One region of the Anaerobacillus sp. QJM3NY_17 genome, then DNA from elsewhere that is predicted to be linked to it. Evidence: a T-box and tRNA genes for the amino acid it is inferred to sense, from the RefSeq annotation. Region 1 holds a T-box; the other holds one or more tRNA genes.
The links. The T-box of region 1 lies ahead of argS (arginine--tRNA ligase). A T-box ahead of a tRNA ligase gene usually reads a tRNA of that ligase, here a tRNA-Arg.
Positions count from the first base shown of each region.

Region 2: it encodes a tRNA-Arg, which carries the amino acid that the T-box ahead of argS (arginine--tRNA ligase) is inferred to sense. The anticodon was not compared.

Region 1 is NZ_CM149685.1:665,674-675,029, forward strand. It holds gene AC0VYV_RS03650 (GerAB/ArcD/ProY family transporter) at 1-4, opposite strand, end outside; gene AC0VYV_RS03655 (spore germination protein) at 1-1,514, opposite strand, end outside; gene AC0VYV_RS03660 (hypothetical protein) at 1,793-1,993, shown strand; T-box leader at 2,038-2,252, shown strand; gene argS (arginine--tRNA ligase) at 2,307-3,992, shown strand; gene AC0VYV_RS03670 (TraR/DksA C4-type zinc finger protein) at 4,023-4,754, opposite strand; gene AC0VYV_RS03675 (hypothetical protein) at 4,905-5,381, shown strand; gene ctaG (cytochrome c oxidase assembly factor CtaG) at 5,801-6,706, opposite strand; gene AC0VYV_RS03685 (ArsR/SmtB family transcription factor) at 6,996-7,322, shown strand; gene AC0VYV_RS03690 (hypothetical protein) at 7,437-7,559, shown strand; gene AC0VYV_RS03695 (hypothetical protein) at 7,586-7,726, shown strand; gene AC0VYV_RS03700 (NUDIX hydrolase) at 7,871-8,320, shown strand; gene AC0VYV_RS03705 (ArsR/SmtB family transcription factor) at 8,413-8,730, shown strand; gene AC0VYV_RS03710 (SCO family protein) at 8,930-9,356, shown strand, end outside.
Region 2 is NZ_CM149685.1:254,358-263,713, reverse strand. It holds rRNA gene AC0VYV_RS01525 (23S ribosomal RNA) at 1-589, opposite strand, end outside; rRNA gene AC0VYV_RS01520 (16S ribosomal RNA) at 827-2,378, opposite strand; tRNA gene AC0VYV_RS01515 (tRNA-Ile) at 2,548-2,624, opposite strand; tRNA gene AC0VYV_RS01510 (tRNA-Gly) at 2,633-2,706, opposite strand; tRNA gene AC0VYV_RS01505 (tRNA-Pro) at 2,715-2,791, opposite strand; tRNA gene AC0VYV_RS01500 (tRNA-Arg) at 2,815-2,891, opposite strand; tRNA gene AC0VYV_RS01495 (tRNA-Leu) at 2,902-2,987, opposite strand; tRNA gene AC0VYV_RS01490 (tRNA-Leu) at 3,027-3,111, opposite strand; tRNA gene AC0VYV_RS01485 (tRNA-Lys) at 3,118-3,193, opposite strand; tRNA gene AC0VYV_RS01480 (tRNA-Gln) at 3,198-3,272, opposite strand; tRNA gene AC0VYV_RS01475 (tRNA-Asp) at 3,308-3,383, opposite strand; tRNA gene AC0VYV_RS01470 (tRNA-Glu) at 3,437-3,511, opposite strand; tRNA gene AC0VYV_RS01465 (tRNA-Ser) at 3,519-3,609, opposite strand; tRNA gene AC0VYV_RS01460 (tRNA-Asn) at 3,613-3,687, opposite strand; gene AC0VYV_RS01455 (SprT family protein) at 3,865-4,317, opposite strand; gene cmpA (cortex morphogenetic protein CmpA) at 4,419-4,532, shown strand; gene AC0VYV_RS01445 (Tex family protein) at 4,542-6,710, opposite strand; gene AC0VYV_RS01440 (PP2C family serine/threonine-protein phosphatase) at 6,888-7,490, opposite strand; gene sigB (RNA polymerase sigma factor SigB) at 7,493-8,284, opposite strand; gene rsbW (anti-sigma B factor RsbW) at 8,253-8,708, opposite strand; gene AC0VYV_RS01425 (STAS domain-containing protein) at 8,732-9,061, opposite strand; gene AC0VYV_RS01420 (PP2C family protein-serine/threonine phosphatase) at 9,136-9,356, opposite strand, start outside.

The sequences.
Region 1 (9,356 bases):
TCATTTTGTTTCCACCTTCTTGAGACCCACTCCTGTGTTCCATGCTGTGCACGAACGTCTGACGGTCGCCTACCGAGTAACCATCTTGGAAGGCGAATAACAGAATCTTTTAGTTCGTTGAAACGAAATGGTGCAAGCGGGGAGAAATAAGGTGTGCCGAAAGTTTCTAAACCACATAAGTGGATTAAAATGATGGATAATCCGAAGACAAGCCCAATAAATCCAAATGCTGCAGAAAGGAGCATGAGTGGAAAACCAAGCAGCCTGATTGACATACTCATTTCATACGATGGAACTGCAAAGGATGATATAGCCGTCAGTGCGACGACAATAATCATCATATTCGATACAAGGTTAGCTTCTACAATCGCAGTCCCAATAACTAAACCCCCAACAATACCAATTGTTTGTGCAATAGGACCTGGTAGTCGTATAGCAGCTTCTCTCAATAATTCAAGAATAATTTGCATAATTAAAGCTTCTAGTAATGGTGGGAATGGAACGTTTTCAAGCGAGCTTTTAATATTTAAGATTAACTCGGCAGGTAGTACCTCTGGGTGAAAAGATACGGTGGCGATATATAATGAAGGCAACCCTAATGCAAAAATAAAGCTGGCTACTCTTATGAGTCTTAAGATAGATCCAATATACCATCTGCTGTTGTAGTCTTCAGGCGATTGATAAAAGGCAAAAAAAGTTACTGGAAAAATTAAAGTTGCAGGGCTTCCTTCCATTAGGAGACCGACTCTTCCTTCCATGAGGTGAGCAGTCATTCTATCAGGTCGTTCCGTACTTAGCATTTGGGGGAATGGAGAGAATGGTGCATCCTCAATAAACTCTTCTACATAGCCAGGCGTTTGAATGGAATCCGTTTTAATAGATGTGATTCTTTTTTCTATTTCTGCGATAAGATCAGGGTTTGTAAGGTGCTGTAAGTAAATAACAGCTATTTTCGTGTCTGTTGTTTTACCAATTTTAAAGAACCTAATCACAAGGTTAGGATTCTCAATTCTTCTGCGAAGCATTTGTAGGTTTTGCATAATATTTTCGACAAAACCTTCATGTGAACCGCGAACGACTTGCTCATTAATTGGCTCAGATATTGCTCTAGAATTTCCTGAGAAAGCTTCTAGTAAATAAAAATGTACTTGTCCATTTATTAGTAGAACGACAAATCCTTTTGTTAATCCTGTAATAGCTTCATTTAAATTTTTTGATCGCCGGTATTCCTTTGATGTGACTGTATCCTCGATGTTTAACTGATTTGTCTCAAATAATGGTTTCATAATCGTTCTTTGTAGCTTCTCTTCATCAACTAAAGGATCTAAATAAGCAAGTAGGCATTTCACATCCTGAACCGTAATATTTCTGAATTTGATATCTTCTGTATTATGAAATTTTGCTTTTATATATTCTTTGTTCTCTTCAAGAGAATAGTATGCATCATGTGATTCAGTAGCAGTTGGAATTTGGTAGGACTCATTTCGAATTGATTTTCGTTTGCTTCGTCTCACAATGCACCCTCCTCAATAAAATTAGATAGGTATAGGTTGTTATAATAATTGAGAAGTTATGTATACGAATTGAAATGAATCATTCATAAATGATTTAAAAGAGTTATAAATGCCTTGTGATAGGTCTATAGTCTTTGTTATCCCGTGATTGTTCTCGTCGTTTACTGGTCTTTTGTAGGGTTTTAACATAATTCAAATCGAGTCTTGTCGAATGAGTGCAAATACATTGTTAAGGTGGTGTATAATACGGATAACTTATCCGGAAGGTGGTTCTAACGATGACGATTAAAAATGTTCAAAAGGAAAAATTGGCAGTTGATCGGTGTATGAAGCATTTAGAGGTCGTGAACGTAGAGCCAAAAGTAAGACAGCTGATTTCCATGTACTTAACATCCATTTATCGAGAAGGGTATCAGGAAGGTTTTGCTGATGGTGAAAAAAATGGATATTCTGAATCGGAAAAAGGACTTATAAAATAAGTGGTTGAATTTATATGGAAGTCGGCTATAATAAGACTAATATTGTATCGTCAATGCGAAAGAGAGTAGTGTTTGTATACGGATAAAGCGATCCGGGGATGGTGAGAGCTCGGAACCTTAGCAGGCATGAACCGGACTTTCAAGACACTGTTTTGAATTAAGTAGAAGCAGTCGGACTCCCCGTTATAGAGTGAAGTAGGCTCAAATCGTTTTATTGAGCAATCAGAGTGGTACCGCGGAATTCATCTCCGTCTCTTTTATAGAGACGGAGATTTTTTTATAGGCAAATGGATATACAAATAGGAGGGAATGTATGAATTACAAAGAATTATTTGCACAACAACTTTATCAAGCATGTGAAGAAGAAGTGAGCTTTCTTAATATTCTGCAGCGAATTGAACTGCCTAAGCATGACTCTTTAGGTGACTATGCCTTCCCATGCTTTGATCTTGCCAAAGTGAAACGAATGGCTCCTCATCAAATTGCGAAGGAGCTTGTTACTGACATTCATGAGTCAGCCTTTGAAAAAGTAGAAGCTGTTGGGCCTTATGTTAATGTGTTTCTTAATAAAAAAATGGTTAGTACTGAGGTAATAAGTCGCATTGTACGTGAGGGAAGTGAGTACGGTGCTTCTAATGTAGGAAAGGGAGGTGCCGTGACGATTGATCTTTCCTCACCTAATATAGCGAAGCCCTTCTCAATGGGCCATTTACGCTCAACCGTTATTGGAAATTCATTAGCGCTAATTGTTGAAAAAGTCGGCTATCGCCCCATTCGCATTAATCATCTTGGGGACTGGGGAACTCAGTTCGGCAAATTGATAACGGCCTACCGAAAGTGGGGGGAGGAGCAAAAGGTTCGTGAGCAAACGATTAAAGAACTCCTTAAGCTCTATATTACATTTCATGAAAAAGCGGAATCAGATAATGGTCTTGAAGATGAAGGACGTAAGGCATTTAAAGAATTAGAAGAAGGTAACCCAGAAGCCGTTTCATTATGGAAATGGTTCCGTGAAGAATCTCTTAAAGAGTTTGATCGAATTTATGAGCTTATGGGGATTACCTTTGATTCAACAAATGGGGAAGCATTTTATAATGATAAAATGCAGAGTGTCATTGATCTACTTGAAGAAAAAAATCTCTTAGTTGAATCTCGTGGCGCCATGGTAGTAGAACTTGGAGAGAGCTTACCACCATGTCTAATTAAGAAGAAAGATGGTGCCACACTTTATGCAACCCGTGATCTCGCTGCAGCCATTTATCGCTATGAAACATATGGATTTAGTAAGGCTCTCTATGTCGTAGGAAATGAACAGAGTCTACATTTCAAACAATTATTTGAAGTATTAAAGAAAATGGGATTCGATTGGGCAGATCAAATGCACCATATTAACTTCGGAATGATGTTAAAAGATGGAAAGAAAATGTCGACAAGAAAAGGGAAAGTAGTATTGCTAGAAGAAGTGTTGACTGAAGCAATCGAGCTTGCAAAAGTAAATATTGAAACCAAAAATCCTAGTTTAGAAAATAAAAACGCGATTGCTGAACAAATTGGGGTAGGGGCCGTTTTGTTTCATGACTTAAAGAATGATCGTCGAAATGATATAGAGTTTTCACTTGAAGACATGCTACGTGTTGAGGGTGAAACTGGTCCGTACGTGCAATATACTCATGCGCGTGCTTGTTCTATTCTACGCAAAGGGGATTTTCATTCCAATGATCATATAAAAGGTCTCGAAGATGAAGAAGCCTGGTCAGTTGTGACAAAGCTGCTTAGTTTTCCAAATGTAATTGAAAGAGCAGCAGCTGAATACGACCCTTCTCAAATCGCAAAGTTTGTCCTTGACCTTTCACGTTCTTTTAATAAATACTATGGACAGATTCGTATCTTAGATGACCCATCCTGTAAACAAGCGAGATTGCAGCTGGTGTCAGCTGTCTCCATTGTTTTACAAGAAGGCTTGCGATTGTTAGGACTACATGCACCAGAAGAAATGTAATAAGACAGCCCGTTTTTAGGGCTGTCTTATTTAGATGAGGTCACTATCTTCGATTGTACCCTGACTTGCCTTCTGGTCATGATCATCCAGTAAGTCTTCATAACGTTCATGACGTTGATTTGGAATCACTCCAGATGGTTTGCCATCTAGATCGGCTGATAAAAATGATTCGATTTCCTCGACATACCCGACAGGCTCATTGGAATCAATATACATTTTGTCATAGTTCATTTCCTGAGCGTTAAAGTCTGAAGGTGTTTCGGATGTTCCATACTTCGCAGCTCGTTGCCATGAATCTTCAGCGTCAAAAAAGGTAGCATCGTTAGTGTCGTTTACATGTTCCTCCAAGGAATTGCCAAGTACACCTTCTTCTGCTGGTCTTCTGTCTGATGTCTTTTGTGATGGACTATGTTCTACACATGTGGAAGCTGTTGGAAGGGCAGCGAGTCTTTCTGTTGAAATATCATTTCCACAAACTTCACATATGCCATATTTTCCATTTCCAATTCGTTCAAGGGCCTTTGTCAGTTCTGCTAATTCTGTTTTTGCATGTTCATTTAGTGATAGATCTTTCTCGCGTTCATATAATTCTGTCGCCGTATCGCCAGGGTGATTATCGTAATTGGATAGTTCACCTGTAGAATGTTGAGCAAAAGACTGAGAAACACCAAATTCATCGTTTTCATCTAATTCATCACTAAGAGCCAGGATGCGTTCTTGAATCATTTTCTTATATGAACGAAGTTGGTTCGTTGTTAACATAGTCAATTCTCCTTTCTTTTTCTTATATCCGTAGTATGGATCAAAAAGAAGGGTGCTACTTCTGAAAATAATTCCATGAGAGTTGGATGAAATACCAGTAATATGGAAAAGGTAAAAATGTAGCTGAGACAATAAGAAGCTGGTGATGGGATGAACAGAAAAGTAAATCCAATTGAAGTTCTCTTGTGGAGTATTGCCTTTCCCGGGTTTGGACAAATCATTAATAAGAATTACATAAGAGGTGCTTTTTTTATTGGGCTTGAGTTTTTGATCAATGTGAATGCAAATCTTAATATGAATATTCTCTATAGTTTTCAAGGTAAGTCCGTCCAGGCAATTTCAGTTACAAATTATGAATGGGCTATGTTTTATCCTTGTGTTTACATGTTTGCGATTTATGAAAGCTATCTAGGTGCTATTGAAAAAGCAGGGAAACTACCAGGTGATTACCTGTCTTTACCCTTTGTATGTGGAGCGTATTTTTCTACGGTGGCTGTGATTGTATCGAATTTAAGAACAGAGCCTTTTGTTATTCCACCGACCTTTGTTGCTATTATAGGTATTGTTATTGGGGTAGTAATTGGGGGCGGATTACGACAATTGTTAAGACGGAAGGGTATGCAATAACAAAAGCCATGAAGCAAAGTGCTTCATGGCTTTTTGAACGGGACGGTTTTGGTTTTCGGTGTCTAGCTACAGTGGGCAGACACTCGGTCACTTCACCTTTTCATCCGAACACAAAGACCGTGTTCAAATGAAAAGGCTCCAGTGCCTGCCGTGTCTAACCGCCCACTTCCGCTTTTCGGTGTCTAGCTGCGCGGGCCAAATCCTCCGGCTGTTTCGCCCAATCGAATGAGACAAAGAGCGTCTCAATCTCATGGGCTCCAACATCCTGCGGATTTAGGCGGGCCCGCTCCGCTTTTCGGTGTCTAGCTGCAGTGGGCAGGGTCTCGATCGCTTCAGCCCATAAAATGAACACAAAGACCGTGTTCTTTTTATGGGCCTCCAGCGCTTGTCGACCCTAACCGCCCACTTCCGCTTTTCGTTTAAATCTCACTGATTCGGAATTCTGGTGATTGTAGTTCTTCGGCGTCTTTTTCTCGTTCTCTTCTTGCCCATTGGAAGAAGATGTAGCCTAGTGCGGTGCCGTATGAGAGTTCTTGGATGATTTTCATGATGATGCCGCCTAGCTGTTGGTCTTCCATGATGCCTAGTGGTTTGAATTGGTCAAATAGTTCAGGTGAAACGGTCGTGCCGGTTGGTACGCAATATCCCATTGCATTAGCCCAAATCGTTGGATCTGTATATGTAGCGTATAATGGAGTAGTTGCGAAAATAATGAGAGCACATGCTGGTGTGAGTAGGACACCATCTGCGAAGATGTATCCAAGTTTTTTAACACCTGATAACGTATCGTATTCTGGTATTGGACAAACAAGTGGCCACCACATAGCAAAGGCTGTCAGGATTAGAGCGGCTTTATAGAAATTCTGAGCCGTATAGTGCACCATTAAGTAATCAAAGATTTCTGGGATATGATAGAAAGAAAATAACCCGTTAAATAAAAGCAGTGAAATAATAGGGAATGTGAAAAATTTAAAGATTTTACGAATCACTTTGATATTTAGCAGTGGACGTAGCAACCATGCTGGGGTGCCTACTATCATGAGTGGTGGAGCGACTAAATATACGAGCGCCATCTCAGTCATATGGATGCTGAGTAATAAATGCCCCATAAGTGATAGTGGACCGCCAAGTCCGAGATAAAATAAGAAAACCCCGATTAAGAAAAAGATCTTTTTGTAAAGGGGAATCGGTGCTGAGTCTTTAAAGCTATTTTTCCAAGGTCCTGTTAGAAGTAAGTAGAATCCAGCAATAACGATTGCAGCTACCATAATTCCAGGACTCCATAAAGCACTAAACGAAAATGTGCTCGATAATTGTTCCCACATTAGGAACACCTCCATCTATGATCATAATGCCTGACAGTAAATGTTGACCGTTTTCATCATACCATATCATCTTCTTGCATCCTATCTAACGATAAGAAAGCCTTTACTTTTTCTTCTTACTCTATTGTAAAAAGGATTTCCCATTAACTCAAGGCGGGTTCTACATTTTGTGTGAAGGAATCGTGACAGGCTTCCTCATCTAAGTTGACAATAGTGAAAGGTCTTTCATACAATGGCAACAGAATGGTATATGAATGTATGTTCATGTAATGAGGGAGAGGGGATCGTTTTGGATAATCATGGGCAGGATGTGGCAAAAGAACAATTGGATCTAGATGAAGAAACACTTTTTATTGTTTCGCAAACTTTTAAAGCTTTGGGAGATCCAACGAGGATTCGGATATTAAACTTGTTGGCAGATCGGGAATGTGCTGTAAGTGAAATAGCGGATGCTCTGCATCTTTCTCAATCGACTGTTTCTCATCAGCTTCGCTTTTTGAAGAACTTACGCTTAGTAAAGTTTAGAAGAGCCGGCACGAGTATTTTTTATTCTCCTGATGATCAGCATGTGATGGCACTGCTTCACCAGGCGATCCACCATGCCTGTCACGATTAATCGCTCTGTATGGTAGAATTGTACGGAAACGTTCAAGAAAAATGGACGGTAATGAAGTGAAGTTTCGTTATACTATTATTTGAGTGATTGATAAAGTGAAAGGAGAATGGCTTCTTGTTATCTAAAATTAAACAGCATAAAACAGAATCCGCTGTTATTTTCCTGGCCTTTGTTCTGCCTTTTATAACGATGATGGTCATTGGAGTATTATCCATCTATTTATCATACAGCGGGTAGTACGGAATTAGAAAGGTGGACAAAATATGGATATAGGGTCGATTCTAGTTTATATGTCAACAGGGCTATTTTTTGTAGTGTTTGGTTTATTTGGGTTTTTCTTGTATATGTTAAAGAGAAAAGAAAAAACGGTAGAACATGGGGAGATGGACAACCATGAGAAATAAAAATATTCGCCTTCTTATTATTTTATTAGTTCTTTGTGCTGTCTGGGGTGTAGCCTTCTGGGTTTGGGCGTTTGCCACCGCATAAAAAGCCTTTTCGAGAGATCGAGAGGCTTTTTGTTTGATTTCAATTCTTTAGGAGGTACTATGGACTATATTCAACAAATAAGAGCGTTAGTTGGGAGTCGGCCATTAATTCTACCTGGTGTTGCGATTTTATTATTTGATCATACGAAGAGCAGGCTATTGTTACAGAAGAGAACAGATAATAAGCTATGGGGATTAACAGGTGGATTTATGGAGCCGGGAGAATCTTTTGAAGAGACGGCTGTACGTGAAACGTTTGAGGAATTAGGAGTAGGTATTAAGGAGTTAACGTTTGTTTCCCTCTTTTCTGGTGAAGAGTTATATTACCGATATCCAAATGGAGATGAGGTTTATAGTGTTATTGCTGTTTATAAGGGACAATGTGAGAGTGAAGCTTTTAAATTAGATGGAAATGAAGTATCAGAAGTGAAATATTTTCCAATAAACGAGTTACCTAAAGAAATGAACCCAAATCATAAGGTAGTCTTGGAAAAGTTAGGTTATTTATAACCGTAACCGTTTATTGACAGGATAGAAGGATTCCTATATGCTGAAATCAGGTTATATGTTTAAACACTTAAACGAACAGGAGGCTTTCTGCTATGAATCAGAAAAATGAACATCAGGAAGCGATCCAACTTTTTCGCAAAAGCACACCAATCTTCCAGGCGCTTGGTGATCCCTATAGACAGGATATCATTATGCTACTTAGTGAACACGATCCATTAAGTGTGAATGAGATTACGGAGCGATCGACTTTATCACGTCCTGCTATTTCTCATCATCTGAAAATTTTGCGTGAAGTTGGGCTTGTTTCTGTTGAGCAGAAAGGCACAACGAGATTCTATTCTCTACAATTAGAGGATGGTGTCACAACGTTAAAAATGCTGCTAGCAAAAGTAGAAGAGACTTGCTATTAGTCCTTCTACTCTATTTTAAATACTTATAGTTCAAAAGTTTAAACTTTTGGACCTTAAAAAAGAAAGAGGCTTTTTTGAGAGATACAGCTTTTTGTTCATGAAATTCTCAAAACCGATATTTACGTCGTATAGCATCTTTCCTTATTTTGAGATAAGGTAAAGAGAGCGCTTAATTTTATTTTTATTGGAGGTAACCGTTATGAAGAATCGACTGTTATTAGTAACAGTAATAACTCTTCTTGTCGTACTAGCTGCATGTGGAAAAGATGTTCCTGACGATCTCGATTGGAAAGTACAAGATTTTACATATACAGACCATACAAAAAGTGAGTTTGGATTAAATGATTTAGAAGGAAAAGTGTGGATAGCCGATTTTATTTTTACAAATTGTGAGACGGTGTGTCCCCCAATGACAGCGAATATGTCACAGCTTCAGGATAAGCTAAGTGAAGCGGATGTAGATGTAGAACTCGTTTCATTTTCAGTAGATCCTGAACGGGATACTCCTGAACAGCTTGTGACATTCTCTGAAAAATTTGATGCTGATCTATCTAACTGGCACTTCTTGACTGGATACAATGAAGACGAAATAAAAGGTTTTGCGGAAAGTAGTTTTAAAACGGCTG
Region 2 (9,356 bases), 410 kb from region 1:
TAACGGGCTCCAACTAGTTGTAGGCACACGGTTTCAGGTTCTTTTTCACTCCCCTTCCGGGGTGCTTTTCACCTTTCCCTCACGGTACTGGTTCACTATCGGTCACTAGAGAGTATTTAGCCTTGGGAGATGGTCCTCCCGGATTCCGACGGGGTTTCACGTGTCCCGCCGTACTCAGGATCCGTCTCGGAGGGCATCGGATTTTGACTACAGGATTGTTACCTTCTCTGATGGACCTTTCCAGGTCGCTTCGTCTATCCGTGCCTTTGTAACTCCAAAGAGACGTCCTACAACCCCAGAGGGCAAGCCCTCTGGTTTGGGCTGATTCCGTTTCGCTCGCCGCTACTCAGGAAATCGCGTTTGCTTTCTCTTCCTCCGGGTAATGAGATGTTTCAGTTCCCCGGGTCTGCCTTCCATTCCCTATGTATTCAGAAATGGATACCATCCTATTAAAGATGGTGGGTTCCCCCATTCGGAAATCTCCGGATCAAAGCGTACTTACAGCTCCCCGAAGCATATCGGTGTTCGTCCCGTCCTTCTTAGGCTTCTAGTGCCAAGGCATCCACCGTGCGCCCTTAGTAGCTTAACCTTCGATTTGTTAGGCATTGCTGCCATAACGCATCAGTTATTACTAAGTTATTGCATAAAAAATAATTATTGGATGTCGTTGTTTGTGCTATCTAGTTTTCAAGGAACAAGGCTACTGTTTGAATCCGCCTAAGCTTCATCACTTCACCTGGTTTGAAAGAATAAATCATTCTTTCAAAACTAAACGAAACGCTCATGTAAGGTTGGTAACGTAAGTTACCTTCGTAATTCTCCATAGAAAGGAGGTGATCCAGCCGCACCTTCCGATACGGCTACCTTGTTACGACTTCACCCCAATCATTTGTCCCACCTTCGGCGGCTGGCTCCATAAAGGTTACCCCACCGACTTCGGGTGTTACAAACTCTCGTGGTGTGACGGGCGGTGTGTACAAGGCCCGGGAACGTATTCACCGCGGCATGCTGATCCGCGATTACTAGCAATTCCGGCTTCATGCAGGCGAGTTGCAGCCTGCAATCCGAACTGAGAACGGCTTTATGGGATTCGCTTCACCTCGCGGTGTTGCTGCCCTTTGTACCGTCCATTGTAGCACGTGTGTAGCCCAGGTCATAAGGGGCATGATGATTTGACGTCATCCCCACCTTCCTCCGGTTTGTCACCGGCAGTCACCTTAGAGTGCCCAACTAAATGCTGGCAACTAAGATCAAGGGTTGCGCTCGTTGCGGGACTTAACCCAACATCTCACGACACGAGCTGACGACAACCATGCACCACCTGTCACTCTGTCCCCCGAAGGGGAACGTCCTGTCTCCAGGATTGTCAGAGGATGTCAAGACCTGGTAAGGTTCTTCGCGTTGCTTCGAATTAAACCACATGCTCCACTGCTTGTGCGGGCCCCCGTCAATTCCTTTGAGTTTCAACCTTGCGGTCGTACTCCCCAGGCGGAGTGCTTAATGTGTTAACTTCAGCACTGAGGGTGGAACCCCCCAACACCTAGCACTCATCGTTTACGGCGTGGACTACCAGGGTATCTAATCCTGTTTGCTCCCCACGCTTTCGCGCCTCAGCGTCAGTTACAGACCAGAGAGCCGCCTTCGCCACTGGTGTTCCTCCACATATCTACGCATTTCACCGCTACACGTGGAATTCCACTCTCCTCTTCTGCACTCAAGTCCTCCAGTTTCCAATGACCCTCCACGGTTGAGCCGTGGGCTTTCACATCAGACTTAAAAGACCGCCTGCGCGCGCTTTACGCCCAATAATTCCGGACAACGCTTGCCACCTACGTATTACCGCGGCTGCTGGCACGTAGTTAGCCGTGGCTTTCTGGTTAGGTACCGTCAAGGTACCGCCCTATTCGAACGGTACTTGTTCTTCCCTAACAACAGAGCTTTACGACCCGAAGGCCTTCGTCACTCACGCGGCGTTGCTCCGTCAGACTTTCGTCCATTGCGGAAGATTCCCTACTGCTGCCTCCCGTAGGAGTCTGGGCCGTGTCTCAGTCCCAGTGTGGCCGATCACCCTCTCAGGTCGGCTACGCATCGTCGCCTTGGTAAGCCATTACCTTACCAACTAGCTAATGCGCCGCGGGCCCATCCTGCAGTGTTAGCTCGAAAGCCAACTTTCAACATTGCACCATGCGGTGCGATGTATTACCCGGTATTAGCTCCGGTTTCCCGGAGTTATCCCAGTCTGCAGGGCAGGTTGCCCACGTGTTACTCACCCGTCCGCCGCTAAGATCAGGGAGCAAGCTCCCATCTCTTCGCTCGACTTGCATGTATTAGGCACGCCGCCAGCGTTCGTCCTGAGCCAGGATCAAACTCTCCGATAGAAAGCTTAATCTAGCTTTAAAACAATGTTTTGTTTCCGTAGAAACAACTACTTACATGGCGTTTCGTTCAGTTTTCAAAGATCGATTTGTTTCTTTCAATGTCGTTTTCAGCGACCAAATCATCATACCATGATGACTTGAACAGTGTCAACAACTTTTTTTCAAAAGATGGTGGGCCTGAGTGGACTCGAACCACCGACCTCACGCTTATCAGGCGTGCGCTCTAACCAGCTGAGCTACAGGCCCATCTTTAATGGAGCGGGTGATGGGGATCGAACCCACGACATCAGCTTGGAAGGCTGAGGTTTTACCACTAAACTACACCCGCGATATTGATGGTCGGGAAGACAGGATTTGAACCTGCGACCCCTTGGTCCCAAACCAAGTGCTCTACCAAGCTGAGCTACTTCCCGACATTTTATTAAGTAAATAAATATGGTGCGCCCGAGAGAAGTCGAATCCCTAACCTTCTGATCCGTAGTCAGACGCTCTATCCAATTGAGCTACGGGCGCATATTATATTTGGTGCGGTTGAGAGGACTCGAACCTCCACGGGGTTTCCCCCACTAGCCCCTCAAGCTAGCGCGTCTGCCATTCCGCCACAACCGCACATCGTTACTTGATGAAAACTTAGCATTTTAAAAGAATTGGTGCGGGTGAAGGGACTTGAACCCCCACGTCGTAAGACACTAGATCCTAAGTCTAGCGCGTCTGCCAATTCCGCCACACCCGCAAAAAGTGGTGAGCCATGAAGGACTCGAACCTTCGACCCTCTGATTAAAAGTCAGATGCTCTACCAACTGAGCTAATGGCTCAACATGGCTGGGCTAGCTGGATTCGAACCAGCGCATGACGGAATCAAAATCCGTTGCCTTACCGCTTGGCTATAGCCCAACAATTTATATAATCAGATTCATTTTAGAAAATAATGGCGGTCTCGACGGGAATCGAACCCGCGATCTCCTGCGTGACAGGCAGGCATGTTAACCGCTACACCACGAGACCTCTATAACTGATTACATATCATGTTGTTGAAACATTTTATTTTTAAAATTTGTTGGTGACCCGTACGGGATTCGAACCCGTGTTACCGCCGTGAAAGGGCGGTGTCTTAACCGCTTGACCAACGGGCCATAAAAATGGCGGAGAAGGAGGGATTTGAACCCTCGCGCCGCTCACGCGACCTACACCCTTAGCAGGGGCGCCCCTTCAGCCACTTGGGTACTTCTCCGTTTGGCTCCACAGGTAGGATTCGAACCTACGACCGATCGGTTAACAGCCGATAGCTCTACCACTGAGCTACTGTGGAATAGTGTTTAATTTGTTGTCTCCGTTATCGGCGACATTTAATATAATAACTCATCCGGCAATCAAAGTCAACAGCTTTTTTGAAATTTCTTAAAGCGTTATGTATTCGATCTGGACTTGCTCTCCGAAGAGACTTTATTAATTTACCACATACAATCTAGGTCGTCAATGATAACTTTCAATAAACTTGTTTTAACTTTCCTCTACACTTTCCGCACACATATCGTAAGGTGTCCATCCTTCTCTTCCTTCTATACTTAGCATGGCATTGTTGACACTCGTAAAGGTACTTATATGATTCTACTCTTCTTTGCCCAGGTACTACCTGGCAGTAGCGTGATCCCCCCACTTTTTGAAGAAGTTGTTTGAAATCCTGGTCCTGATGTTTATAACCTTTCTTCTGAATGTGTAGGTGATAATGACATAGTTCATGCTTTATAATCCCTTCAAGTTCTGTTACACCAAATTGATCATAGTGCTTTTTATTGAATTCAAGATTATGTGACCTTAACAAATAACGTCCGCCAGTAGTTCTTAAACGAGCATTAAATGTAGCTTGATGAAGAAAAGGCATACCAAAATACCTCTCGGATATTGCTTCTACTAAACGCTGCAGTTCTTTCTCAGTCAACTCATTCATCCTTTCACTTTCCGAACATATACAAGCCGCTTTTCATAAACTAATTTACATCATCATTCACGCAGTGTCATCCATTAAAGGAGGAGATGGAGTTGCCTGTATGGTTTAAGAAACAACTGAAACAAGCTTACCTTGAGAAAAATCGCCGACAAATCAAGCTTCTTAATCAATGTTGGTTTTTTTACAGAAGAAAACACCGCCCCTAAGGGCAGTGCTTATGATGGCTTTAGCATAGTAAGAGCGATTCTTTCCCTTTTCAAATCAACTTCATCAACCCATACAGTAACAACTTGCCCTACATGGACAACTTCCATAGGGTTTTTCACAAAGCGAGTCGTTAATTTCGAGATATGAACAAGCCCATCTTGTTTAACCCCTATATCAATAAAAGCACCAAAGTCTACTACGTTTCGTACTGTTCCTTCTAACTCCATACCCTGTTCAAGATCTTCCATTTTCAAAACATCTGTTTTTAAAATAGGCTGTGAGAGTTCATCTCGGGGGTCACGCCCCGGCTTCTGCAGAGATGCCACAATATCTTGTAACGTGGGTTCCCCTATATTTAAAGCCTCTGCAGTTTCCTTCATCGGAATTGCAGACAAAGATTGCACTAGTTTTTCAGTCCCAATATCCTGCGGCTTACAATCAATGCGTTCTAAAAGTGCTTTTGTTACCTGATAACTTTCAGGGTGGATCTCTGTTTGATCAAGAGGTTGCTTCCCTCCCATTATTCGAAGAAATCCAATACACTGCTCATATGTTTTAGCACCAAGCCTTGGCACTTTCTTTAACTGCACCCTACTTGTAAACTTTCCTTCTTCATCTCGTTTTTTAACGATATTCATCGCAACTGCTCGAGAAAGACCAGCTACATATTGAAGGAGAGAGACAGAAGCTGTATTCACATTAACGCCAACCTGGTTAACAGCGGTTTCCACAACAAAGGTTAATTGATCATTCAGCTTTTTCTGAGACACATCGTGCTGATATTGTCCCACTCCTACTGATTTAGGATCAATTTTAACTAGCTCAGCAAGTGGGTCTTGAACTCTACGCGCAATGGAAACCGCCGAACGTTCCTCCACCTGTAGATCAGGAAACTCTTCTCTTGCAAGGTCTGATGCAGAGTAAACACTCGCTCCTGCTTCATTAACAATTAAATAGACCACTTTTACTTCCACTTCTTTTATCACATCTGCAATAAACTGTTCGGTTTCACGTGATGCCGTCCCGTTCCCTATAGCAACCATCTCAATATCGTAGTCTTTTATCATTTGTATCACTATAGCTTTCGCTTTCTCGACTTCTGAGCGTGGCGGTGTTGGATAGATAACAGACACATTAAGCATTTTACCGGTATCATCAACAACAGCTAGTTTACACCCAGTTCGAAAGGCAGGATCTACCCCAAGTACTCTCTTTCCTTTTAAAGGGGGTTGTAGCAAAAGATGTTTTAGGTTTTCTGAGAAAATATGAATGGCTTGGTCCTCAGCTCGCTCAGTTAATTCTTTACGTATTTCTCTTTCTACAGAAGGTTGAATAAGACGTTTGTAACTGTCAATAATGGCTTCCTCTAATAGAGTGACGCAACTTTGCTGCTGATTTTTTATTATTTTCCTATTTAAATAATCATGGATTGAATCAGTAGGTGGGGTGACTGATGTACGTAAAACTTTTTCCTTCTCACCTCTATTAATCGCCAGAACCCGATGTGGAACGATTTTTGAAATACCTTCCTGGTAGGAATAGTACATTTCAAATATCTTTTTAGGATCTTCTTCTTCAGATTTCACAGCGGTTTGAAGAATACCATGTTGAAATGTTTTTGCACGAATCCACTTACGTGCGTCCGCATCATCTGATATCCATTCAGCAATAATATCCTGCGCTCCTTGGATGGCATCTTCCACTGTAGGAACTTCGTTTTCTTTTGATATGTATTCTACAGCCGCTTCGGAGGCTTCTCCAGTTCCATCATTTAGAATCCAAAGAGCAAGAGGCTCCAATCCCTTCTCTTTTGCAATTGTAGCCTTCGTTCGTTTCTTTTGTTTATAAGGTCGATATAGATCTTCTACTTCTTGAAGCTTAGTAGCCTTCTCTAGTTGCTTCTTTAATTCATCTGTTAGTTTGTCTTGCTCCCGTATGAGACGAATAACCTCTTCTTTTCGATTGGCGAGATTTTGAAGATAAAGCCAAGCTTCCTGAATATCCCTCAATTGAACTTCATCAAGCCCACCTGTTAACTCCTTACGGTAACGCGCAATAAACGGAACCGTGTTACCATCATTTAAAAGTGTGATTACTTCTCGTACACTTCGTTCAGCAAGCTGCAATTTCTGCGCTACCTTATGAAAATGTTCCGCTTGCTTTTTATCTGCTGTCATTTCCAAAATAATTCCTCCTCGGGACTCATTCGATAATACTATTAGTTTACCGGATAAGTTGATTAGTTAAAAGCGCGCAAGCATAATCACTAAAACACTTCAGACGGTTTCTACTACTAGTAGTAGAAACTTAAACCAAAATAAAAAAGCTCTCCCTGATTTATCTGGAAGAACTTTTTATACCGTTTTCCCTACAAGGAGAGTAATGTCATCATTTGTAGAGGGAAGCGCGTCTGTTAAATGCTGAAAGGATTCCTTTACTGAATCAAATCGAGCAATCATTGAGTAGTTTTTAGAACTAATTTGAACACCGTCAGAATAAGTAACGAAAGAGGACCCTGAAGGATAATCAATTGATTGCACCTTCACCTTCTGAAGCTTTCCTGAGAGATACCCTGAATAAGAGATAGGACGAATAATCTTACCATCCGGTTGGTAAATAATTAAATTAATATTTCCTATACCACTATATTCGAGCTGTCTTGTCTTAAGATCAAGTTTAAAAATAGAAAGCACGCACCCACGTTTCCCTCTCATCTCTTCATTTGCACGTTTCATCAAAGTTTCTACATCTTCATCCTGATATTCTTTTACTACATTGATAGCGGCTAGGGAAGAATCTTTAGCCATATCTCCACTGCCAAGCCCATCCGCTACAGCGCAAATGAAATAATCAGATGTTTCAGCTACATAATAGCTATCCCCGCACATCTGATTACCTGCCTTAGGTTTCTGATAAGCTGCAACAGTAAGCTTTTTAAAATCATGATGATGAATCATGATTAAAAAGCCTCCGTTGGTTCAATACGAATTGCCTGTCTTAATTTTTCGAGAGCTCTTCTCTGCAAGCGGGAAACATGCATTTGTGAAATACCAAGCTTCTCTCCAGTTTCTTTCTGGCTCATATTTTCAAAATACGTACAATTCAAGATTTCTTGTTCTCGCTCAGTGAGTACTGCAAAAGCCTTTTTAAGAAGCATTTGCTGATCCACAAGATCAAACCCTTGCTCTTGATCACCAACTAGATCAAGTAGAGTAACTGTACTTCCTTCCTGATCTGCTTCAATTGAACTATCAACCGAAAGAGCTTGATAACTTTTGCCCATTTCCATCGTCTCAAGAACTTCTTCCTCAGATACATTAAGGTACTCTGCAAGTTCATCGACCTTTGGAGAACGCTGAAGTTCATTAGTTAATTCTTCAACCGCTTTTTTAATACGGGGTCCAAGCTCTTTTATTCTTCTCGGCACATGAACACTCCATGTTTTGTCCCGAATAAACCGTTTGATTTCACCGACAATCGTTGGAACTGCAAACGATTCAAAGCTTCTACCAAATTCAGGGTCGTAACGACGAAGAGCTGCAAGCAACCCAATCATCCCAACCTGTGAAAGGTCGTCATGAATGCTTTTCCCCTTCGAGAACTTACGAGCGAGTGACTGCACAAGATCCTGATACCTCTCAACAAGCTTTAGTTGAATAACTTCATCAGTCGGATCGTTTTGATATTGCTCAATCCACTCATATACCTCATTGTTGTTATTATTGCGGGGATGATGAGATTGTGTCGGCATCTACTTCCACCCCATCTCTGTGGAGGAACTTTGTCATCATGACTACTACTCCGTCCTCTCCACTGATTTCCACTTTGTCCATCAGTGATTCAATCAGAAAGAGCCCTAATCCTCCCTCACTGAGTTGTTCTACAGACTTGTCACTATCAACTGGTCCAAGCTTTTCGGAAACTTTTGTATAGTCAAAACTTTGACCGCGATCGAGCACCATCATCTCAAGTCGGTCTTCATAAATACCAAATCCAATTGTGATTTGACCCTTTTCATCTTCTTTATAGGCATGGTTCACTGCATTTGTACAAGCTTCTGAAAGAGCAATTTTGATATCCTCAATCTCATCATAGGAATACCCCATGCGATTCGCAATTCCTGAAACCGTTAATCTCGTAACGCCAACAAATTCTGCTTGTGCAGGGATTTTCATTTCAACAAAATCTGAAATATTGATCACTTCGATCCCCCCTTTACGTCTTCGATATCGATCACTTCGTCTAATCCAGTGATTTCAAAAAGACGCTGTACGCGTGAAGTCATTCCAGTCAACTTAATAGAGCTACCGTGCTCTTTAGATGACTTCAGTGCACCTACGAAAACACCAAGACCAGTACTGTCCATATAGTTTACGTCACCAAGATGAACAAGTGTCTCATGTCCTTCTTTTCCAGTTAACGGAAGCAAAGCTTCACGGAGCTGAGGTGCTGTATAAGCATCTATTTCACCAGCTATATGTAAATGATGTGTATTTTCATGGTCTTCTTGTTTGATTTGCAAATTCATAACATTACCCCCTGTAGGTTGCTTCTAATTATTAGTTAAATCCATTAATTCCTTATTCCACTTTTAGAAAGAAGTTAAACCTCACGACGCAAAATAACAAGGGTGAAATCATCTCTGAGTTCAAACTCCTGTAAGCGCTCAAGCTCTCGATAAACCTCATCGACAATTTCTTGAGCAGAGAGGTGGATGTATTTACGAATTAACGCAACAATTTCATCACGTTCAATAAAACCATTAGTGGAGCGGCATTCAGTTACACCATCTGAAAGCATGATAACCATATCATTTCCATTAA